2 regions of the Microbacterium sp. Nx66 genome follow, and region 1 is predicted to be linked to the other one. Evidence: predicted binding sites of a transcription regulator. Region 1 holds the regulator's gene; the other holds the start of a gene.
The links. The regulator LexA, encoded in region 1, represses DNA repair genes until DNA is damaged. The targets are predictions, from matches to a motif close to TCGAACANNTGTTCGA.
Positions count from the first base shown of each region.

Region 1 (5,021 bases):
TCGGACGACGCGCCGGAGGGCTTCGAGCCGCTCTCGCGTCTGGAGGACGTGCTGCCGGTCTACGTCGATCTGCTCGTCCGCCTGCGCGCCGCGGGTGCCGAGTGGGTGCAGCTCGACGAGCCCGCGCTCGTCAGCGAGTCGCTGCCGGCCACGACCGCCCAGCTCGCCTCGGCGGCGGAGCGCGCGCTCGCGGTGCTGGGCAGCGCCGAGGAACGTCCCTCGATCCTCGTCGCGGCCCTGTATGCGAGCCTCGGCGAGACGTTCGGGACCGTGGCCGCGGCCCCCATCGAGGCGATCGCCGTCGACCTCGTGCGCGGTGCCATCCCGGAGGCGGTGCCTGGCCTCGAGGGCAAGACCCTCGTCGGCGGTGTGATCGACGGTCACAACATCTGGCGTGGCGACCTCTCCGCGGCGTTCGACTCCCTGGCGGCGCTCCGCGCGCTCGGTGCTCCGGTGTCCGCGGCCACCTCGACCTCGCTGCTGCACGTGCCGCACGACGTGCAGGACGAGACCGCGCTCGACGAGCGCCTGGTGTCCTGGCTCGCGTTCGCGGACCAGAAGGTGCAGCAGGTCGTGACCCTCGCCCGCGGTCTGTCCGAAGGGCGCACGGCGATCGCGACCGAGCTGGACGCCGCGACCGCTGCGCTGCAGGATCGCCTGAGCGCTCCCGGCGTGCGCGACGGTGCGGTGCGTTCCCGTGCGCTGACCGACGCCGACTTCGCCCGTGCTCCGTACGCGGAGCGGGAAGAGGCGCAGAATGTCCTCGGCCTGCCGGTGCTGCCCCTGACGACGATCGGTTCCTTCCCGCAGACCGGCGACATCCGCCGCGCACGCGCGCAGTTCCTCCGCGGCGAGATCCCCGAGGACGACTACGAGGAGTTCCTCCGCCGTGAGGTCGCCGCGGTCGTCTCGCTGCAGGAGGACCTCGGCCTCGACGTCCTCGTGCACGGCGAACCCGAGCGGAACGACATGGTGCAGTACTTCGCCGAGCACCTCGACGGCTTCGCGGTCACGCAGCACGGCTGGGTGCAGTCGTACGGCTCGCGAGCCACGCGTCCGTCGATCCTCTGGGGCGATGTCTCCCGCCCGGCGCCCATCACGGTCGCCTGGTCGGCATACGCCCAGTCGCTCACCGCGAAGCACATGAAGGGCATGCTCACGGGGCCGGTCACCATCCTCGCGTGGTCCTTCGTCCGCGACGACCAGCCTCTGGGGGAGACCGCGAACCAGGTCGCGCTCGCCCTCCGCGACGAAATCGCCGATCTGGAGGCCGCGGGCATCCAGGTGATCCAGGTCGACGAGCCGGCGCTGCGCGAGCTGCTGCCGCTGAAGCAGACCGACCAGCCCGCGTACCTGGACTGGTCCGTCGCCTCGTTCCGTCTGGCGACGGGCGGTGCCGCGGCGGCCACGCAGGTGCACACCCACCTCTGTTACTCGGAGTTCGGCGTCGTGATCGACGCGATCCGTGCGCTCGACGCCGACGTGACGTCGATCGAGGCGGCCCGCAGCCGCATGGAGGTCGTCGCGGACATCGCCGAGGTCGGCTTCGACCACGGCATCGGCCCCGGTGTCTACGACATCCACTCGCCGCGTGTGCCGACGGTCGAGGAGGTCGAGTCCCTGCTGCGTCGCGCGGTCGAGGAGATCCCGCTCCGTCAGCTCTGGGTGAACCCGGACTGCGGCCTGAAGACCCGCGGCTACGCCGAGACCACGGCATCGCTGCGGAACATCGTCGAGGCCACCCGCCGGGTGCGCGAGGACGTGGTGGTCACCGCCTGACACTCCTGCTCAGCGAAACGACGAAGGCCCTCCCGGTGCACCGGGAGGGCCTTCGTCGTGTGTCTCAGACGGCGCGCATGACCGCGACGACCTTGCCGAGCACGACGGCTTCGTCGCCCAGGATCGGCTCGAACGCGGAGTTGCGGGGGAGCAGCCAGGTGTGGCCGTCGCGACGACGAAGCACCTTGACGGTGGCCTCGCCGTCGAGCATGGCGGCGACGATCTCGCCGTTCTCCGCGGTGTTCTGCGACCGGACCACGACCCAGTCCCCGTCGCAGATCGCGGCGTCGATCATCGACTCGCCGGAGACCTTGAGCATGAAGAGGTCGCCCTTGCCGACGAGCTGCCGGGGGAGCGGGAAGATCTCCTCCACCTGCTGATCGGCGGTGATGGGCACGCCGGCGGCGATGCGGCCGACCAGCGGGACCAGGGCGGCGTCGCCGACCGGGGTCGCCACATCCGCGGGGTTCTCCGCACCGGTGCCGGGGAGGTCGATGAGGACCTCCATGGCGCGCGTCTTGCCCGGGTCGCGCCGCAGGTAGCCGCTGAGCTCGAGCTGACCGAGCTGGTGCGTGACGCTGGACAGCGACTTGAGTCCGACGGCATCGCCGATCTCGCGCATGCTCGGCGGGTAGCCGTTCTGTGCGATGGAGGTCTGGATGACCTCGAGGATCGCCATCTGCTTCGGGCTGAGGCTCTTGCGACGGCGGGTGCGCGGCGCCTCGGACTCGAGGGCTGAGGTGTCGCTCATGGTGCTCCTTCACTGCGTGATCCGACGTGCCGCTTCGAATGTCGGTGGCCCGTGGTGGGGTGTCCTTATCGAAACCGTATCCGAGAAAAGCGCGGATCTGGAAGATCTGTTCGAGCGTGTCGGGCGATTCGCGGGCCGCGGTTTCGAAGACAGCTTGACAGATGTTCGAACTCGAAGATATCTTCGGAACGTAGCTTCGCATCCACGGCTCCCGGCCGAGGCGCGGATGCGAAAGCTACGCCAACCTCCCCGGGCTCCGGCGCCGGGACAGTAAGGAGCAGACATGAGCAGCATCAGCCTCAGCACCGCGACCGCCTTCCCGGCATCGGCCCGTCCGGCCACCCGGCTGCGGATCACGGCACGCGGTCGCCGCGCTCTGCTCGCGCTCGCCTCGGTCCCGCTCGCGGCGGGCATCGCCTTCGCCGCCATCAGCGGGGGCAGTGCGATCGCCTCCGGCGCGGACGCACCGGCCGTCTCCGTCGAGACCGTCACGGTCATGCCCGGCGACACCCTCTGGTCGATCGCGAGCAGCATCGCCCCCGAGGCCGACCCCCGCGAGGTCATCGGTGAGATCAGCCGCATGAATCTCCTGCGCGGCGGCGAGCTGCAGGTCGGTCAGGAGCTCGCGCTCCCGGCCCGCTACACCGACTGACGCGGAGCCCGAGTCTTCCGATCCGGTCGTCACGATGACCTCGGCTCTCCGTGCTCCTCTTAAGATGGGAAGGGTGACCTTCTCCCTCAACGATCTCCCGCTCCGCGACGATCTGCGCGGACTCACCCCGTACGGCGCGCCCCAGGCCCCGCTGCCGGTGGCTCTGAACGTGAACGAGAACACGCATCCCGTTCCCGACGAGGTCGCCAGCGACATCCTCGATGACATCGCCGTGGCGATCCGGGACGTGAACCGGTACCCGGATCGTGAGTTCACGACGCTGCGGGAGGCCTTCGCCGACTACCTGGGTCACGGCCTCACGCCGGAGCAGATCTGGGCGGGAAACGGCTCCAACGAGGTGCTGCAGCACATCTTCCAGGCTTTCGGCGGTCCGGGCCGCACGGCATTCGGCTTCGGCCCGACGTACTCGATGTACCCGCTCATCGCGAAGGGCACAGGGGCGTCGTGGATCGCCGGCACCCGGCAGCCGGACTACACCGTCACCGCGGAGGAGGCGGCGGAGCAGGTCCGTGCGGCCGACCCGGACATCGTGATCCTCTGCTCGCCGAACAATCCGACGGGCACGCCGCTGGGGCTCGACGTGGTGGAGGCCGTCTACGACGCCGCCCGTGGCGTGGTGATCGTCGACGAGGCCTATCAGGAGTTCGCGCCGCGCGATGCCCCGTCTGCACTGACTCTGCTGGAGGGCCGGCCGCGGCTGGCGGTCTCCCGCACCATGAGCAAGGCCTTCGCCTTCGCCGGTGCCCGCGTCGGCTACCTCGCCGCCGACCCCGCGTTCATCGACGCGCTGCGTCTGGTGCGCCTGCCCTACCACCTGAGCGCCCTGACGCAGGCGGCGGCCGTCGCCGCGCTCCGCAATGCCGACGTCATGCTCGGGATGGTGCAGGAGATCGTGGAGCAGCGCGACCGGATCACGGCCACGCTGGAGGCCCTCGGCTACACGCCCCACCTCTCGTGGTCCAACTTCGTGCTGTTCGGCGGCGTCGCGGACCCGCAGGCCACCTGGCAGCAGCTCTACGATCGCGGCGTGCTCGTCCGTGACGTCGGCATCCCCGGTCACCTGCGGGTGAGTGCCGGTACGGAGGCGGAGACCACGGCGTTCCTGGACGCCCTGGCCTCGATAGGATCGGCATCATGACCATCCCCGCGCCCACCGCACGCACCGCGAGCCGCGTGCGCCGCACGTCGGAGTCCACCGTCGAGGTCGAGCTCAACCTGGACGGTACCGGCGCGAGCCGCATCGACACCTCGGTGCCGTTCTTCGACCACATGCTCACGGCGTTCGCGAAGCACTCGCTGACGGATCTCACCGTGCGGGCGTCCGGCGACACCCACATCGACGCGCACCACACCGTGGAAGACGTCTCGATCGTGCTCGGTCAGGCGATCCTCGCCGCGCTCGGGGACAAGTCCGGCATCTCCCGCTACGGCGACGCCCTCGTCCCCCTGGACGAGGCGCTCGCGCAGGCGGTCGTCGACATCTCCGGTCGCCCGTACCTCGTGCACGAGGGTGAACCCGCGGGCTTCGAGCACCACCTGATCGGCGGGCACTTCACCGGATCGCTCGTCCGGCACGTCTTCGAAGCCATCACCTTCAACGCCGCCCTCACCGTGCACGTCCGGGTCCTGGGCGGGCGCGACCCGCACCACATCGCCGAGGCCGAGTTCAAGGCGTTCGCGCGGGCGTTCCGTCAGGCGAAGGCGCTGGATCCCCTCGTCGACGGCATCCCGTCCACCAAGGGAGCCTTGTGAGCGCCGCGCCCCGGGTCGCCGTCTTCGACTACGAGTCCGGCAACGTCCACTCCGCGGTCAAGGCGC
Region 1 covers NZ_LR880474.1:2,271,902-2,276,922, reverse strand. Annotated here, with positions in the region: gene metE (5-methyltetrahydropteroyltriglutamate--homocysteine S-methyltransferase) at 1-1,779, shown strand, start outside; gene lexA (transcriptional repressor LexA) at 1,844-2,530, opposite strand; gene MICNX66_RS10840 (LysM peptidoglycan-binding domain-containing protein) at 2,814-3,182, shown strand; gene MICNX66_RS10835 (histidinol-phosphate transaminase) at 3,247-4,341, shown strand; gene hisB (imidazoleglycerol-phosphate dehydratase HisB) at 4,338-4,955, shown strand; gene hisH (imidazole glycerol phosphate synthase subunit HisH) at 4,952-5,021, shown strand, end outside.

Region 2 (5,021 bases), 770 kb from region 1:
CGTCACGGACAGCCGCGTGATCCTCGACAGCCCCGGCGCCGACAAGCTCATCGGCCAGGGTGATGCCCTGTTCTCGCCCATGGGATCGTCGAAGCCGTTCCGCCTGCAGGGCGCGTGGGTCGACGAGAAGGAGATCGACGCGGTCGTCAAGCACGTCACGCGTCAGGCGCGTCCCGAGTACCGCGCGGACGTCCAGGAGGCGATGGAGCCGGCGAAGAAGAAGGAGGTCGACGAGGACATCGGCGACGACCTCGAGCTCCTGCTCGCGGCGGCCGAGCTCATCGTCTCCTCGCAGTTCGGATCGACGTCCATGCTCCAGCGCAAACTGCGGGTCGGGTTCGCCAAGGCCGGACGCCTGATGGATCTCCTCGAGTCGCGAGAGGTCGTCGGCCCCTCGGAGGGATCGAAGGCCCGGGATGTGCTCGCGACCCCCGAGCAGCTGCCGCAGGTCATGGCGAAGCTCCGTGGCGAGGACGTGCCGTCGGCTCCCGCGGCACCGGCTGCGCCCGCCGCCGCGGCGCCACCGGCCGAACGCGATCCGCTGGAGGCGCAGTACGACGGCCTGCCGGTCGTCGAAGCAGAGGGCGACGAAGACGCCTGGGGCCTGACGGGACGCGACTGATGGCGATTCCCCGACAGCTCCCCAACGCGATCACCGTGGCGCGCATCCCGCTCGCCGTGGTGTTCTTCGTCCTCCTGCTCGTCGGCGGGACATACGGTCTCACCGACCTCACCGTGCGCTGGATCGCCGCCGTCCTCTTCATCGTGGCCATCTCCACCGACTGGGTCGACGGCTATCTCGCCCGCCGGTACGACATCGTCAGCGACTTCGGGAAGCTGTGGGATCCGATCGCGGACAAGCTCCTCACCGGCGCGGGATTCGTAGGGCTGGCGATCCTCGGCGAGGTCTCCTGGTGGATCGTCGCGGTCATCCTCGTCCGCGAGTGGGGGATCACCATCCATCGCCTGGTCGTCGCGAGCGAGCACGTGGTGGCGGCCGCCTGGATGGGCAAGATCAAGACAGCGTTCCAGGGCGTCGCTCTCGGGTGGGCCCTCCTGCCGTTGCATGTGTTCATCGGTCTCGGGCCCTGGACCGTCGTGACCACCGTTCTGATGTTCATCGTTCTGGTGCTCACCGTGGTCAGCGGCATCGACTACATCGTCGCGCAGGTCCGCGGCGCCCGTCAGAGCCGATGAGCGGGACGACGCCGACCGAGGCGCTGACCGCTCTGCGGGGGCGGGGCTGGACGCTCGGCGTCGCGGAGTCCCTCACCGGCGGTGCGGTGTCTGCGGCGCTCGTCGCGGTCCCCGGCGCCTCGGCGGTGCTTCTCGGCGGCGTCGTCGCCTACGCGACCCCGGTCAAGCACACCCTGCTCGCGGTCGATGCCGAGCTTCTGGAACGATACGGGCCGGTGCACGCGGAGGTCGCGCGGCAGATGGCCGCCGGTGTGCGAGAGGCCGTCGCGGTCGACGGGCGCCCTGCCGACGTCGGAGTGTCCACCACCGGGATCGCGGGGCCGGAGTCCCCGGACGGCCAACCTGTGGGTACCGTCCACATCGGAGTGGTGACGCCGACCATGAGCCGCACCGAGCAGTTCCGCTTCGGAGGCGACCGCGACGCGGTGCGGGCGCAGACGGTCGCGGCCGTCCTCGACGTGATGGCCGCCGCACTGCGGGAATAGGGACGTGCAGCGTCATGTTGATACGGATGTGCTCACATTCAAACCACAGAGTGCAAGGGTAGATTCTGTGCAAGCCAGGAGGACTAGACTGGCCGTCTCTTCGGGGGAGACCCCGATCCATGAACTGCGGAGGAGGTTCCGATGATTCTTGTACGACAGGAGATCGGCGACGTGCTGAGGGACTTCCGTCTGCAGAAGGGGCGGACGCTCCGCCAGGTCGCGAGCAAGGCTTCGGTCGCTCTCGGTTACCTCAGTGAGGTCGAGCGCGGTCAGAAGGAGGCCTCGAGCGAGATCCTCGCCTCGGTGGCGGAGGCGCTCGACGTCCCCATCTCCACGATCATGCGCGAGGTCGGGGACCGCATCTCGGTCCTCGAGGGTATCCAGGTCTTCCCGGACGTCGTTCCGGACGACCTGGTCGCGTCCGTGGAACCCGAGCTCTCGCTCCGCTGAGTCCCGGAGATCCCCTCTATGCGACGCAGTGAGTTCCTGCGCGCCGTCGACGCCGAGTTCCACGCCCGAGCATCGTCTCTGGTGAACGACCTCGTGCTGTCCGGGATGGACGGGCGCACCGCGCTCGAAGCGCTCGACGCCGGGGTGCCGCCGCGGGACATCTGGTTGGCGCTCTGCGCGGACATGGACGTCCCGGAGTCGCGCCGTCACGGCGTCGGGCGCCTGGAGCCGCGAGGGCGATGACGGTCACGTCCCGGTGTGCGGATGTCCGACACGCCGGTCCCGGCGTGGTGTCGAAAATCTGTTCGAAGCGGGCGTAGTCTTCTGCACAAGTGGTCAGACGGATCTGATCCCCACGATCCCCGGCTCCTGCGACCGAATGTCGGAGGCCCGCCGTACCGTGAGGGCCAGGCTGAAAAGCCATACGCCTTGTCGGAGAGTTCCTTCCAGCCGGAAGAGCCGCGACAGCCTACAGGCGGCAGCACACGCGCAGAAGGAGCACACCATGCCATCACCCGCCGACCGCGAGAAGTCCCTCGAGACAGCCCTCGCTCAGATCGACCGCCAGTTCGGAAAGGGCTCGGTCATGCGGCTGGGCAGCGATGAGCGCGCCCCTGTGGCCGTCATCCCCACCGGCTCCATCGCCCTCGACGTCGCTCTCGGCGTGGGAGGTCTGCCGCGTGGACGCATCGTCGAGATCTACGGCCCGGAGTCCTCGGGTAAGACGACGCTGACGCTGCACGCCATCGCGAACGCCCAGCGGGCCGGCGGCATCGCGGCGTTCATCGACGCCGAGCACGCCCTCGACCCCGACTACGCCGCGAAGCTCGGCGTCGACATCGACGCCCTTCTCGTCTCGCAGCCCGACACGGGTGAGCAGGCGCTGGAGATCGCCGACATGCTGGTGCGCTCCGGAGCCATCGACCTCATCGTCATCGACTCGGTGGCAGCGCTCGTGCCCCGTGCCGAGATCGAGGGCGAGATGGGTGACTCGCACGTGGGTCTGCAGGCGCGACTCATGTCGCAGGCCCTTCGTAAGCTCACCGGTGGGCTGAACCAGACCAACACCACCATGATCTTCATCAACCAGCTGCGCGAGAAGATCGGCGTCTTCTTCGGTTCTCCCGAGACCACCGCCGGTGGTAAGGCGCTGAAGTTCTACGCGTCGGTCCGCATGGACATCCGTCGTATCGAGACGCTGAAGGACGGAACCGACGCCGTCGGAAACCGCACCAGGGTCAAGGTCGTGAAGAACAAGATGGCCCCGCCCTTCAAGCAGGCGGAGTTCGACATCCTCTACGGCGTCGGCATCTCCCGCGAGGGCAGTCTGATCGACTTCGGCGTCGAGCACGGCATCGTCAAGAAGTCCGGGTCGTGGTACACCTACGACGGCGATCAGCTGGGCCAGGGCAAGGAGAACGCGCGGACGTTCCTGCTCAACAACGCGGACATCGCGTTGGCGATCGAGAGCCAGATCAAGCAGAAGCTCGGTATCGGCGGCCCGGCCGCGGCTCCGGGTGCTGATGAGCTGGCCGAGCGTCGCCCGGCCTGATGAGTGATCAGCGTGGGGGCGATTCCGAGCGGATCGCCCCCATCATCCCTCTCTTCGGCGGCCCCGCGCGTGCCGAGCGCCCGGCGGATGGCGGTGCGAGCGGCGCGTCGCCCGGTCGGCACGGCCGGTCGGCGCCGTCTACGGACGCTGCGGGACTCTGGCGGTCGACCTGGGACGATCCCGCGACAGCCGGGAAGCGGACTGCTGACGACGACGGTTCTCCCAGCGCACGTCATCCCGCACGCGGGACCGCGGGTGCGAAGAAGACCAGGCTGCGTGCAGTGGGTGACACGTCCCGGTCGGACGGTGGGGGAGAGGCCGGCGAGAGCGCGCCCTCCGCGGAGGAGGTCCGCACCACGGCGGAGGAGTCGTTGGTGCGGAAGCTCCGTACGCGATCGCTGTCCGTCTCCGAAGCGCGGCTGGTGCTGAAGGGCCATGGGCTCGCCGCAGACGCGATCGAAGACGTCATCGACGACTTCATGCGGCGAGGCTATCTCGACGATGCGGTACTCGCCGAGCTCCTCGTCACGGCCGGGGTCGAGCGCAAGGGCCAGGGCCGGGTCGCGCTGTCCCGGGCGCTGGCACAGCGGGGCATTCCTCGTGAGGTCATCGATGCCGCTCTCGACGAGCTCCCGGACGATGACGCGGAGCGGGCGCTGGAGTTCGCACGGACCAAAGCGCGCTCGATGAGCCGCCTCGATCCCGACGCGGCACTACGGCGATTGGTCGGGCAGCTGTCGCGCCGCGGGTACGCCGGTTCCGTCGCCATGAACGCCGCGAAGACGGCGCTGCGGGAGGCGTCTTTCGGTAGCGGCGTCTCCGGCGTCCGGTTCGTGGATTCCGACTGACAGCCGCACGCGGTCGCCTCTCGGTGACGCTCGTACAATGGGAACATCATGACTATCCCCCGCAGCGAACCGACGATCATCAGCGCGTCGTCAGCGGCCGTCGACGATGACGGGCGCCAGCGATCGTACGAAGTGCGCACGTTCGGTTGTCAGATGAACGTGCACGACTCCGAGCGCCTGTCAGGGTCTCTGGAGAGTGCCGGCTACATCCGTGCCGACGCCGGGACCGAGGCCGATGTGGTGATCATCAACACCTGCGCCGTGCGGGACAACGCTGCCGGCAAACTCTACGGAACGCTCGGCCATCTAGCTGCCGTGAAGCGGCGCAAGGCCGGTATGCAGATCGCGGTCGGCGGCTGCCTCGCGCAGATGGACAAGCAGGCCGTGCTCGACAAGGCGCCCTGGGTCGACGTGGTCTTCGGTACCCACAACATGGGCTCCTTGCCCGGTCTGCTCGAGCGCGCCCGTCACAACGGCGACGCGGAGCTC
Region 2 covers NZ_LR880474.1:1,506,303-1,511,323, forward strand. Annotated here, with positions in the region: gene MICNX66_RS07035 (FtsK/SpoIIIE family DNA translocase) at 1-622, shown strand, start outside; gene pgsA (CDP-diacylglycerol--glycerol-3-phosphate 3-phosphatidyltransferase) at 622-1,197, shown strand; gene MICNX66_RS07045 (CinA family protein) at 1,194-1,682, shown strand; gene MICNX66_RS07050 (helix-turn-helix domain-containing protein) at 1,824-2,132, shown strand; gene MICNX66_RS07055 (DUF3046 domain-containing protein) at 2,151-2,375, shown strand; gene recA (recombinase RecA) at 2,638-3,684, shown strand; gene MICNX66_RS07065 (regulatory protein RecX) at 3,966-4,532, shown strand; gene miaB (tRNA (N6-isopentenyl adenosine(37)-C2)-methylthiotransferase MiaB) at 4,581-5,021, shown strand, end outside.
Region 2: a site for LexA is predicted at 2,426-2,441, ahead of recA (recombinase RecA). Genes of this name have one in related genera too.